DNA from 2 places in the Methylobacterium sp. WL69 genome. Region 1 is predicted to be linked to the other one. Evidence: predicted binding sites of a transcription regulator. Region 1 holds the regulator's gene; the other holds the start of a gene.
The links. Region 1 encodes PhoB, which activates phosphate uptake and scavenging genes when phosphate is short. Its sites were predicted from a motif close to TGTCATNNANCTGTCAT; they were not measured.
Positions count from the first base shown of each region.

Region 2: the regulator PhoB is predicted to act here: its motif matches at 4,175-4,191, upstream of FV218_RS16930 (CorA family divalent cation transporter).

Region 1 is NZ_VRUZ01000084.1:4,790-10,008, forward strand. Features, by position in the region: gene FV218_RS17900 (cell envelope integrity EipB family protein) at 1-200, opposite strand, end outside; gene FV218_RS17905 (GcrA family cell cycle regulator) at 595-1,194, shown strand; gene phoB (phosphate regulon transcriptional regulator PhoB) at 1,366-2,070, opposite strand; gene phoU (phosphate signaling complex protein PhoU) at 2,208-2,948, opposite strand; gene pstB (phosphate ABC transporter ATP-binding protein PstB) at 3,113-3,931, opposite strand; gene pstA (phosphate ABC transporter permease PstA) at 3,981-4,874, opposite strand; gene pstC (phosphate ABC transporter permease subunit PstC) at 4,895-5,219, opposite strand, start outside.
Region 2 is NZ_VRUZ01000073.1:2,407-7,625, forward strand. Features, by position in the region: gene FV218_RS16920 (GNAT family N-acetyltransferase) at 1-596, opposite strand, end outside; gene FV218_RS16925 (Orn/Lys/Arg decarboxylase N-terminal domain-containing protein) at 596-2,956, opposite strand; gene FV218_RS16930 (CorA family divalent cation transporter) at 3,076-4,110, opposite strand; gene FV218_RS16935 (DUF1508 domain-containing protein) at 4,254-4,436, opposite strand; gene ppk2 (polyphosphate kinase 2) at 4,690-5,219, shown strand, end outside.

The sequences.
Region 1 (5,219 bases):
TGCATCGTGTAGCCCTTGCAGGCGTCGCCCGAGAAATCGATGACGATGCGCCCGCGCGCACTCTCCACCGCCCGGGTGCCGCCGCTCTGGGCCAGGGACAGGTCGTAGACCGCCCGGTGACTGGCGAGGTGCACGGGCTCGGCGGCGCCCGCCCCGGTGGCGAACAGGACGAGACAGGCCGTGGCGCGGGGCAGACGCATGGGGTCTCCTGATGGGGGTGGATCGGGATGCGGCAGTCGCCCCTCAGATAGGCCGCCCCTCCCCCACCGGCAATGCGGGGCCGCCGGCACGCCTCGTCCGGCCAAAGGCCGGGGGTCGAAACGCGACCGCGGGAAACACAGTCGGTGGAAATTCAGTTGACGGACCCACGGCCGGCTCAAACTTGGCCGGTGGAAACTTGACCGCTCTTCCGATCACCGTCGAAGCCGCTCTTGCCTCCGGCTCGCGCGCTCCTGTACGGTTCGCCCGTCGCCGAAGAGAGCCCGAGGCGAACGTCACCCGTCCGGTCCCGAAGTCGCCAGCCGCGGAGCCCCGCCGCTGTGCCTCCGTGCCCGCGACGCCGAGGGTGAGCGAGGACGATGTCGGGAGGGGGCGATGACGGATACGATCCCGAGCTGGTCGGACGAGCGCGTCGATCTCCTGCGCCGCCTGTGGCAGGAGGGCCTGAGCGCCAGCCGCATCGCCGCGCAGCTCGGCGGCGTCACCCGCAACGCCGTCATCGGCAAGGTCCATCGCCTCGGCCTGTCCGGCCGCGCCGCGAAGGCGTCCGACACGGTCCTCCCCCGCAAGAAGGCCGCCCGCGAGGGGGAAGCCCAGGCGGCGGAAGGGGCCGGGGCCGAAGCGACCGGGGCGGCGCAGGGCGCCGAGACCGGCACGGCCGAACCCGGAGCGGTCATCGCCATGGTGCCCGTGGCCATGGTGCCCGTGGCGGCCGAGGCGCCCGCCGCCCGTGCCGAGGCGGCGCCCGTCGCGCGGGTCGAGCCCGTGGCCCTGGCGACCTCCCGGCGCGTGACGATCATGGACCTGCGCGAATCCATGTGCCGCTGGCCCCTGGGCGACCCGACCACGCCCGAGTTCCACTATTGCGGCGACCGCGCCATCACCGGCCTGCCCTACTGCACCCACCACGCCGAGATCGCCTATCAGCCGGCGGCCGAGCGCCGGCGCGACCGCCGGGTCGGCGGCTTCCGATGAGCCCGGCCGGCGGCTTCCGCTGAGCCCGGCCGGCGGCTTCCGCTGAGCCCGGCCGGCGGCTTCCGCTGAGCCCGGCCGGCGGCTTCCGCTGAGCCCAGCCGGCGGCTTCCGCTGAGCCGGGCCGGCGGCTTTCGCTAAGCTTGGCCGGCGGCTTCCGCTGAAGCGGACGCGTTACGGTTCGGCGCCGGCGAACATCTCGTCGAACGAGTAGCCCGAGCCCCGCACCGTGCGGATCGGGTCGCTCTGGCGGGGCCGGTTGAGGGCCTTGCGCAGGCGCCCGACATGAACGTCCACCGTGCGCTCGTCGATGTAGACGTCGTGCCCCCAGACCCCGTCGAGGAGCTGTTCCCGCGAAAACACGCGGCCGGGGCTCTGCATCAGGAATTCGAGGAGCTTGAACTCCGTTGGCCCGAGATGGATCTCGCGGCCCTCCCGGCGGATGCGGTGGCTGAGGCGGTCGAGCTCGATGTCGCCGGCCACCAGCAGGTTGGCCACGTGGGCGGGCTTGGCCCGCCGCAGGAGGGCCCGCACGCGGGCGAGGAGCTCGGGCACGGAGAACGGCTTGACGATGTAGTCGTCGGCGCCCGTGCCGAGGCCGCGGATGCGGTCGCTCTCCTCGCCCCGGGCCGTGAGCATGATCACCGGCAGGCGCTCGGTCTCCCTGCGCGCCCGGATGCGGCGGCACAGTTCGATCCCCGACAGGCCGGGCAGCATCCAATCCAGGAGGACGAGGTCGGGGACCTGTTCCTGCATCCGGATGTCCGCCTCGTCGCCGCGCGTCGCGGAGTCGACCACGAAGCCCTCGGCCTCGAGGTTGTAGCGCAGCAGGAGGGTCAGGGCCTCCTCGTCCTCGACGATCAGGATCCGCGTACTCATCACCCACGCCCGCTCAGTATACGCCCGCCCACCATGCGCCCCCATGCGAAACCGGGGACGTCCGGACCGGGTCCGAACGCCCCCGGAACTGTCCCGTCTCCAGGGTCCCGGCGATGGGCCCCGGTCCCCGCCGTCCCTCAGACGCCGGTGGCCACGTCGAGGGGCGGCACGTCCACCGTGGCGTAGTTCGAGGCGTCGTTCTTGGGACGGTCGCTCTCGGCCAGGCTGTTCTCGCCGGTGACGAGGTAGTGGATCGTCTCGGCGATGTTGGTGGTGTGGTCGCCGATGCGCTCGATGTTCTTGGCGACGAACAGGAGGTGGGTGCAGAACGAGATGTTGCGCGGGTCCTCCATCATGTAGGTCAGGAGTTCGCGGAACAGGGAATTGTAGAGGGCGTCGATGGCGTCGTCGCGCTCCCAGACGTCCAGAGCCGCCTTGGTGTCGCGGCTGGCATAGGCGTCGAGGACGTCCTTGAGCTGCTCCTGCACGAGGTCGCTCATGTGCTGGACGCCGATGACGATCTTCTGCGGCTGGACCTGCTCGGCGATGGCGACCACGCGCTTGGCGACGTTCTTGGCCAGATCGCCGATGCGCTCGAGGTCGTTCGAGACGCGGATGGCCGAGACCGTCTCGCGCAGGTCGATGGCCATGGGCTGGCGCCGGGCGATGAGCAGGATCGAGCGCTCCTCGATCTCGCGCTGCAGGGTGTCGAGGCGGTGATCCGCCGCGATGACGGCCTGGGCCAGGGGTACGTCGCGGCGCACGAGGGCGTCGCTCGCCTCCGTCATCATCTTCTCGGCGATGCCGCCCATCTCCGAGATGGAGCGGCGCAGGTCTTCGAGGTCGGTGTCGTAGGAACTGACGATGTGGTCGGGCATGTCGCACTCCTCGGTCAGGCCCGTCTCGGAACCTGCCACGTGGCGTTGGGGCGGGATACGGGGGTCGATGTCCCCCGCCCGAGGATCAGAGTGCCTCGCGAAACGCCCGATCGCGGCCGCTCCGCTCGAATCCGGCGGCGCGGCGGGCGTTTCGCGGGAGGCCCTCAGCCGAAGCGGCCGGTGATGTAGTCCTGGGTCTGGCGCTTCTCGGGGTTCATGAAGATCCGCGTCGTCGGCCCGAACTCGACGAGCTCGCCGAGATACATGAACGCCGTGAACTGCGAGATGCGCGCGGCCTGCTGCATGTTGTGCGTGACGATGACGATGGTGAACTCGGAGCGCAGCTGCTCGATGAGCTCCTCGATGCGGCCCGTGGAGATCGGATCGAGGGCCGAGGTCGGCTCGTCGAACAGGATCACCTCGGGGCGCTGGGCCACGGTGCGGGCGATGCACAGGCGCTGCTGCTGGCCGCCCGAGAGGCCCATGCCGGACTGCTTGAGCTTGTCCTTGACCTCGTCCCACAGGGCGGCCTTGCGGAGCGACTCCTCCACGCGCACGTCGAGGTCGGCTTTCGGCAGCTTCTCGTAGAGGCGCAGGCCGAAGGCGACGTTGTCGTAGATCGACATGGGGAACGGCGTCGGCTTCTGGAACACCATGCCGATGCGCGAGCGCAGCTCGTTGAGATCGACCTTCGCATCGAGGACGTTCTGGCCGTCGAGCAGGATCTGCCCTTCCGCGCGCTGGTCCGGATACAGGCTGTAGATGCGGTTGAAGGTGCGCAGCAGGGTCGACTTCCCGCAGCCCGACGGGCCGATGAGCGCCGTCACCTGGCGGTCGTGGAAGTTGAGGTTCACGGATTTCAGACCGTGGAAGCTGCCGTAGTAGAAATTCAGGTCCTTCACGGCGATGCGGACGGGGGAGTTCTCGTCCGCCTTGTGGCGGCCGGTGAGCTGCGCGGCGGTGATCCCGGAGGCGGCGTTCATCGGTGGCAATCCTTCGATCGAGCGGGGGGCGGTGGGAGCGGCGCGCGGATCAGCGCGCCCGCTCGCTCTTGATGACGAAGCGGGCCACGATCGACAGGGCGAGGATCGTGACGGTGATCAGGAGGGCGCCGGCCCAGGCGAGCTGCTGCCAGTTCGGGTAGGGCGAGAGGGCGAACTGGTAGATCATCACCGGCAGGTTCGGCACGCCGCCCATGAGGTTGGGTGAGAACCAGCTGTTGTTGTTCAGCGCCGTGAACAGCAGCGGCGCGGTCTCGCCGGCGATGCGGGCCAGCGCCAGGATGATGCCGGTGACGATGCCGGCCGAGGCCCCGCGCCAGGTGATGGCGGTGATGACCTTCGAGGGCGGGGCGCCCAACGCCGCGCCGGCCTCGCGCAGGGTCGAGGGCACGAGGCGCAGCATGTCCTCCGTGGTCCGCACGATGACCGGGGTGGCGATGATGGCGAGGGCCACGGCGCCGGCCCAGCCCGAGTAGCTGCCCATGGGCCGCACCATGAGGGTGTAGACGAACAGGCCGATGAGGATGGAGGGCGCCGACAGCAGGATGTCGTTGAGGAAGCGCACGAGGTCGGCGAGTTTCGAGTTGCGGCCGTACTCGGCGAGGAAGGTGCCGGCCATGACGCCCACGGGCGTCGCCACCACGATGCCGAGGAACGTCATCACGAGGCTGCCGAGGATCGCGTTGGCGATGCCGCCGCCCTCGGAGCCGGGTCCGGGCGTCGGCTCGGTGAAGAGAAGGGGCGAGAAGCCCTTCACGCCCTCGATGATGAGCATGCCCAGGATCGAGCCGAGGACGAGGATGCCGACGAGGGTGGCCAGGGTGCTGGCGCCGATGAGCATCTTGTCGGCGATCCGCCGTCCGGAACGGACCCGGCTGGCCTGGAGGGGTGGCGCGGTGCCGGCGACGGTGTTGAGCGCGTCCATGGGTTCTGGCTCCGGCGAACTCACGCGACCTTCACGCGTCGCACGAGCAGGCGGGCGACGATGAGGACGACGAAGGTGATGACGAACAGGATGCAGCCCAGCGCCATGAGCGAATTCAGCTGCAGGCCGTCGGCCTCGTTGAACTCGTTGGCGATGCGCGACGCGATGGTGGAGCCCGGATCGAACACCGAGGCCGAGAGGCGGTTGGCGTTGCCGATGACGAAGGTCACCGCCATGGTCTCGCCCAGCGCCCGGCCGAGGCCGAGCATGATCGCGCCGATGATCGAGACCGAGGCCTGGGGCACGAGGACGTGGCGCACCACCTCCCAGGTGGTGCAGCCGATG
Region 2 (5,219 bases), on a different contig from region 1:
TGCCCGGCCACCACCGCCTCCACGGGGCGGGTCCATGTGCCCGGCTGGTCGGTGGCGCCCGAGCCGAGGGCGCATTGGACCATGACGCTGTCGCTCCAGCGGCCGTACTTGTAGCCCACCGCCGGCAGCAGGCCGACGCGCACGAACCCGCAGGCCTCGTGCAGGCGTAAGGACGCCTCGTTCTTCGCGTCGATGTAGCCGATCATCTGGCGGTAGCCGCCCGCCGCGCAGGCTTCGATGAGGGCCGGGAGCAGGCGCCGGCCGATGCCGGCGCTGAGGTGCTCGTGGTGGACGTAGATCGAGTGCTTGAGGGTGTAGCGGTAGGCCGGACGCTTGCGGAACGGCACGGCGTAGGCGTAGCCGGCCACGACCCCGTCGCGGTCGGCGACGAGGTGGGGCAGGCGCTTCTTGCGCATGGCCTTGCGGCGCTTCTTGAGGTCGTCCGGGTGGAGCGGGTCCTCCTCGAAGTCGCCGACGTCGCCGACCCCGCGCCGGATGTGGTGGGCGTAGATGTCCACCATGTCGGGCACGTCGGCATCCGACGAGGGCCGGATGACGAGGTCGGGATCGCTCAAAGGTGCGGCCCGCGCCGGCATCACCGGGTCTCGCGCATGATGCGGGGCTCGCGCATGACGTAGGTGTGGAACCGGATGGTGCCGTCGGGATCGACGTTGCGGAACACGCCCTGGATCTCGGCCTCGAAGCCGGGGAACAGGTTCGCCGAGCGCTCGAACATCTTGAAGTAGTCCAGCATGGGTTTGGCCCGCTCGTCCAATCGCTCGCCCGGCAGCACCGTGCCGATGCCCGGCGGGTAGACCAGAAGCAAAGTCGTCGCCACACGGCCCTCGGCTTCCGCGATGGGCACGTAATCGACGTTGTTGCGGGTCAATTGCTGCACCGCTTCCTTCGGGGTCATCACCATCTCGGGCAGGTGGCCCGGCTCGAACTGCTTGCGCTGGAGGGCGCTGGTGCCGGCCTCGCGGTGGAAGGCGTGGAAGTCGGCGCAGAGGTCGCGCAGGCGCACGCCCTTGTAGCGGTTGGGCCGGCGCCGGACGAACTCGGGCATGGCGTCCTCCAGGGGCACGTTCTCGTCGTGCAGGCGCTTGAAGCCGACGAGGCCGGAGATCAGGGTGCCTGCCTTGGAGGATTCGACGCCGGGCGTCAGGAGGAAGAGCAGGGAGTTGAGGTCGTTCTTCTCCGGCACGATGCGGTTCTCACGCAGGTACTGCGCCACGATGGGGGCCGGTACGCCGTGGTCGGCGTACTCCCCCGTGCGCCGGTCGAAGCCCGGTGTCAGCACGGTGAGCTTGTTCGGGTCGGTCATGGCGTAGTCGGGCGCCACGTGGGTGAAACCGTGCCAGGCCGCGCCCGGGGTCAGCTCCCAGTACTTGGCGTTGCCGGCGAGCTCGTCGGTGGAGAGGCTCTCCCACGGCACCTTGCCGTCCGGGCCCTTCACGGTGTCGGGCACGAACGGGTCGAAGAACCAGCGCTTCTGGGGATCGCCCTCCTTCTCCTCGAACTCGCGGCGGATGGCGCGGACCTTCTTGCGCCACTCGATGCCGAGGCGGATGGTGTCGTCCCACAGGACCACGCCCGAGCGGCCCTTCATCATCTGGGCGCCGACGTCGAGGGAGGCGAACAGGGGGTAGAACGGCGAGGTCGAGGCGTGGACGAGGAAGGTCTCGTTGAAGCGGCGGTGCTCGATCCGCCGGGTCTGGCCGCGGATGTGGCTGTCCTTGGTGTGGATCTGCGACGCCTGCGAGAAGCTCGCCAGCTGCTTGTGGGTCGACTGGGTGGCGATGATGCCCGGCGAGGTCTCATCGAGACCCTTGAGCCCCATGGCGAAGCACCCGGCGAAGAGCGGGTGGAACTTCATGAAGCCGGCCCAGGCCTCGTCGAACAGGATGTAGTCGCAGAGGTGTCCGATCTTATCGACGATCATCTGCGCGTTGTAGATGGTGCCGTCGTAGGTGCACTGCTCGACCACCGCCACGCGGAACGGGCGCTCGCGCTTCCACGCCTCCGGGTCGGTGATCAGCGGGTTGTCGCGGATCTTCTCGCGGATCAGGGTCTCGTCGAGGGCCTCGTGGTACATGGGCCCGATGAGGCCGAAGCAGTTGCGGTCGGTCTCGAGGAAGACCGGGATCGCGCCGCCGAGGAACAGGGCGCCGTGATGGGCCGCCTTGTGGTTGTTGCGGTCGAACAGGACGAGGTCGCCCTCCGCCACCAGGGCCGAGAGCACGATCTTGTTCGAGGCCGAGGTGCCGTTGAGGACGAAGTAGGTCTTCTCCGCCCCGAAGATGACGGCGGCCTCCTTCTGCGCCTTCAGGGCCGGGCCCTCGTGGACCAGGAGGTCGCCGAGGTCGAGGACCGAGTTGTCGAGGTCGTCGCGAAACACCGCCTCGCCGAGGTGCTCGACGAAGATGCGGCCGATGGGCGAGCGGTTGTAGAAGATGCCGCCGTTGTGGCCGGGGCAGGTCCAGAGCTGGTTGCCCTGCTCGGCGTAGTCGACGAGCGCCCCGAAGAACGGCGTCTTCAGGGTCTCGGCGTACTGCTTCACCCGGCTGACGAGGCCGCGGGCGATGTAGTCCGGGGTCTCCTCGGCGAGGAAGATGTAGCCGTCGATGAAGTCGAGCACCTCGACGGGGATGTCCTCCAGGCGCTTCCGGCGGACCATGATCACGATGGGCATTTCGAGCCCGCGCTTGCGCATGAGGTTGATCAGCGCCGCCGCCTTGCCGTCGAGGCCGCGCTTGCCCCAATCCACCACCATGCAGCCGATGGCGGAATCGGTCTGGACCGCGATGGCCGCGTCCTCGACGCGCCGGGCCCGCACCACCTCGAAGCCGAGCTTTTCGATGGAGGTGAGGATCTGCTGGACGCGCACGCCCTCGAGATCGTCCGGATCGAAGTTCGGCGCGCACATCAGCACGGTGAAGCGGCGGAAGAAGTCCATGCGGGGAAGGCTCCAGACGGGGTTGGGCGCACCGTTCGCGCCGGGAGGTGACGCTTCGATGACGAACGCGGGCGGGGCGCGGGGATTTCAGGCGCTCCGCCGCGCGACAGGACGCCGGCTTACGACCGGGCGCGGCGTTTGACGAGCCCGAGGCGGCGGATCACGCCGTAGACCGCCAGGGCCGCGAGGCCGCAGATCCCCAGCGCCAGGAACGAGCCGTTCTCGAACTCGCCCAGGAACAGGCCCTTGGTGTTCATGCCGAACACGCCGGTCACCAGGGTCGGCGGCAGGAACAGGGCGGTGAGCACCGACAGGGTGAAGAGCTGGCGGTTGGTCTCGGCGGCGGTGCGGCCGGCGATCTCGTCCTGCAGCAGGCGGGTGCGCTCGGACAGGACGTGCATGTCGCGGTGGAGCGAATCGAGGCGCTGGACCACGCGGGCGGCCATGGTCACCACCGCCTCGGGCAGGGCGTCGTCGTCCTCGTCGGTCTCGGCTTCGAGGCGGTGGAACACGGCGGCCAGGCCCGAGAGCTGGCGGTGCTGGCGCACGGCCTGCCGGCGGATGGGGGCCAGGGGCTTCGGATCGGCGGCGCGGGTCTCGTCGAGGACGCGGTCCTCGATGATATCGAGTTCGTTGGAGAAGCGCTTGGCGCAGGCGTCGAGGGAGGCGACGACGCCCTCGACGAGGCGCTCCAGGAGCCGGGCCGGCGAGGTCACGCGGGCGCCGGCCAGCACCGCGTCGCGGGCGGCCTCGGCGCCGGCGGTGGCGTGGCGCCTGCCGCTGACGAGGACGTTCGGGCCGAGGACGCAGTGCAGGCGCCCCGTCGGTTCCTCGCCGATGGCGCCGTCGAAGGCGCGCTCGCGGTCGGCGATGACCACGCCGAGGCAGGTGCCCTCCACCACCACGCGCTGGTGCTCGTCGCGCCCGAAGGTGGCGGCCGACAGGCGCGGCGGCCCGAACCGCCCGGCCTCGATGAGCCCGGCGACGCGGGCGTCGATGAGATCGACGTGGAGCCAGACGAAGCCCGCGCCCGCCGCGTCCGGTGCCGGCAGGTCGGCGGCGGACGCGATGGGCACGGCGCGGCCCTCCCCGTCGAAGCGTAGGGCGAACAGCACGCCCGGCAGGACGGCCTCGTCGGTGAGAAGGCGCGGCATGGGTTTTGGCCGTGTCCCGTGCCGGCAAAATGCCGGATCGTCCCCGGCTCCATCGCCCGCCTCGGCGACACCCTGATGACGCTTCCCCCTTCCTGGACGCGCCAGCTCGCCTTGCGGATGGCGCGGCGAACCGGCCCTGCGCCCTAAGCCGGCGTGCAGTCCATGCCGTTGCGGCGCGCATTGTCGATGCAATGCGCCTTGCTCGTGTATGATTCTGTCGAAGCCCCGACGATCCGTCCGTTCGGTGAGGTGCGGCGCCAGCGCCAGTCGGTCCCGCTGCCGTAGATCTCCCAGGTGTCGCCGTTGCTTCCCTTACAGCTGCTCATCAGTGCCTCGCTGGAAAAAACTCTAGGTAACAATTTAAACTCTAGAGAATTTTTTGACTGTATTCTAGTGGCCTGGGCCACCGACATCGGCCGGACCGTCCGAAATGACTGCCCCGTCGGCGCGATCGGGGCCGATGGTCGGCGTCGCCGGTGATGCCCCTGCCACGCCCCCGGTACGAAGGGGCGTGCTTCGCCGAACTGTCATATCGCCGTGATCTAAGCGTCCGACAGACGGCGGGGCTTCGGGAAGACAATGGATCACGGGCAGCGGGCGGGCGGCTTCGACCTCGAGGCGATCCGGCGGGAGGTCGCCGACGATTTCGACGAGGAGCTCGAGATGGAGCTGGACGAGGAGCGCCTCGAACAGCTCGCCGACGCCGTCGGGGGGGCGCCGCGGCCGCCGCAGATGGACCGCAAGCGCTATTTTCGCGAGCTGTTCCGGCTCCAGCACGAACTGGTGCGCCTGCAGGACTGGGTGCAGGCCCAGAAGCTGCGCGTGGTGGTGATCTTCGAGGGCCGCGATTCCGCCGGCAAGGGCGGCGCCATCAAGCGCATCACCCAGCGCCTCAACCCCCGCGTCTGCCGGGTCGCCGCCCTGCCGGCCCCGAGCGAGCGCGAGCGCACCCAATGGTACTTCCAGCGCTACGTCAGCCACCTGCCCGCGGGCGGCGAGATCGTGCTGTTCGACCGCTCCTGGTACAACCGCGCCGGCGTCGAGCGGGTGATGGGCTTCTGCACCCCCGACGAGGTCGAGGAGTTCTTCCGCTCCGTGCCGGAATTCGA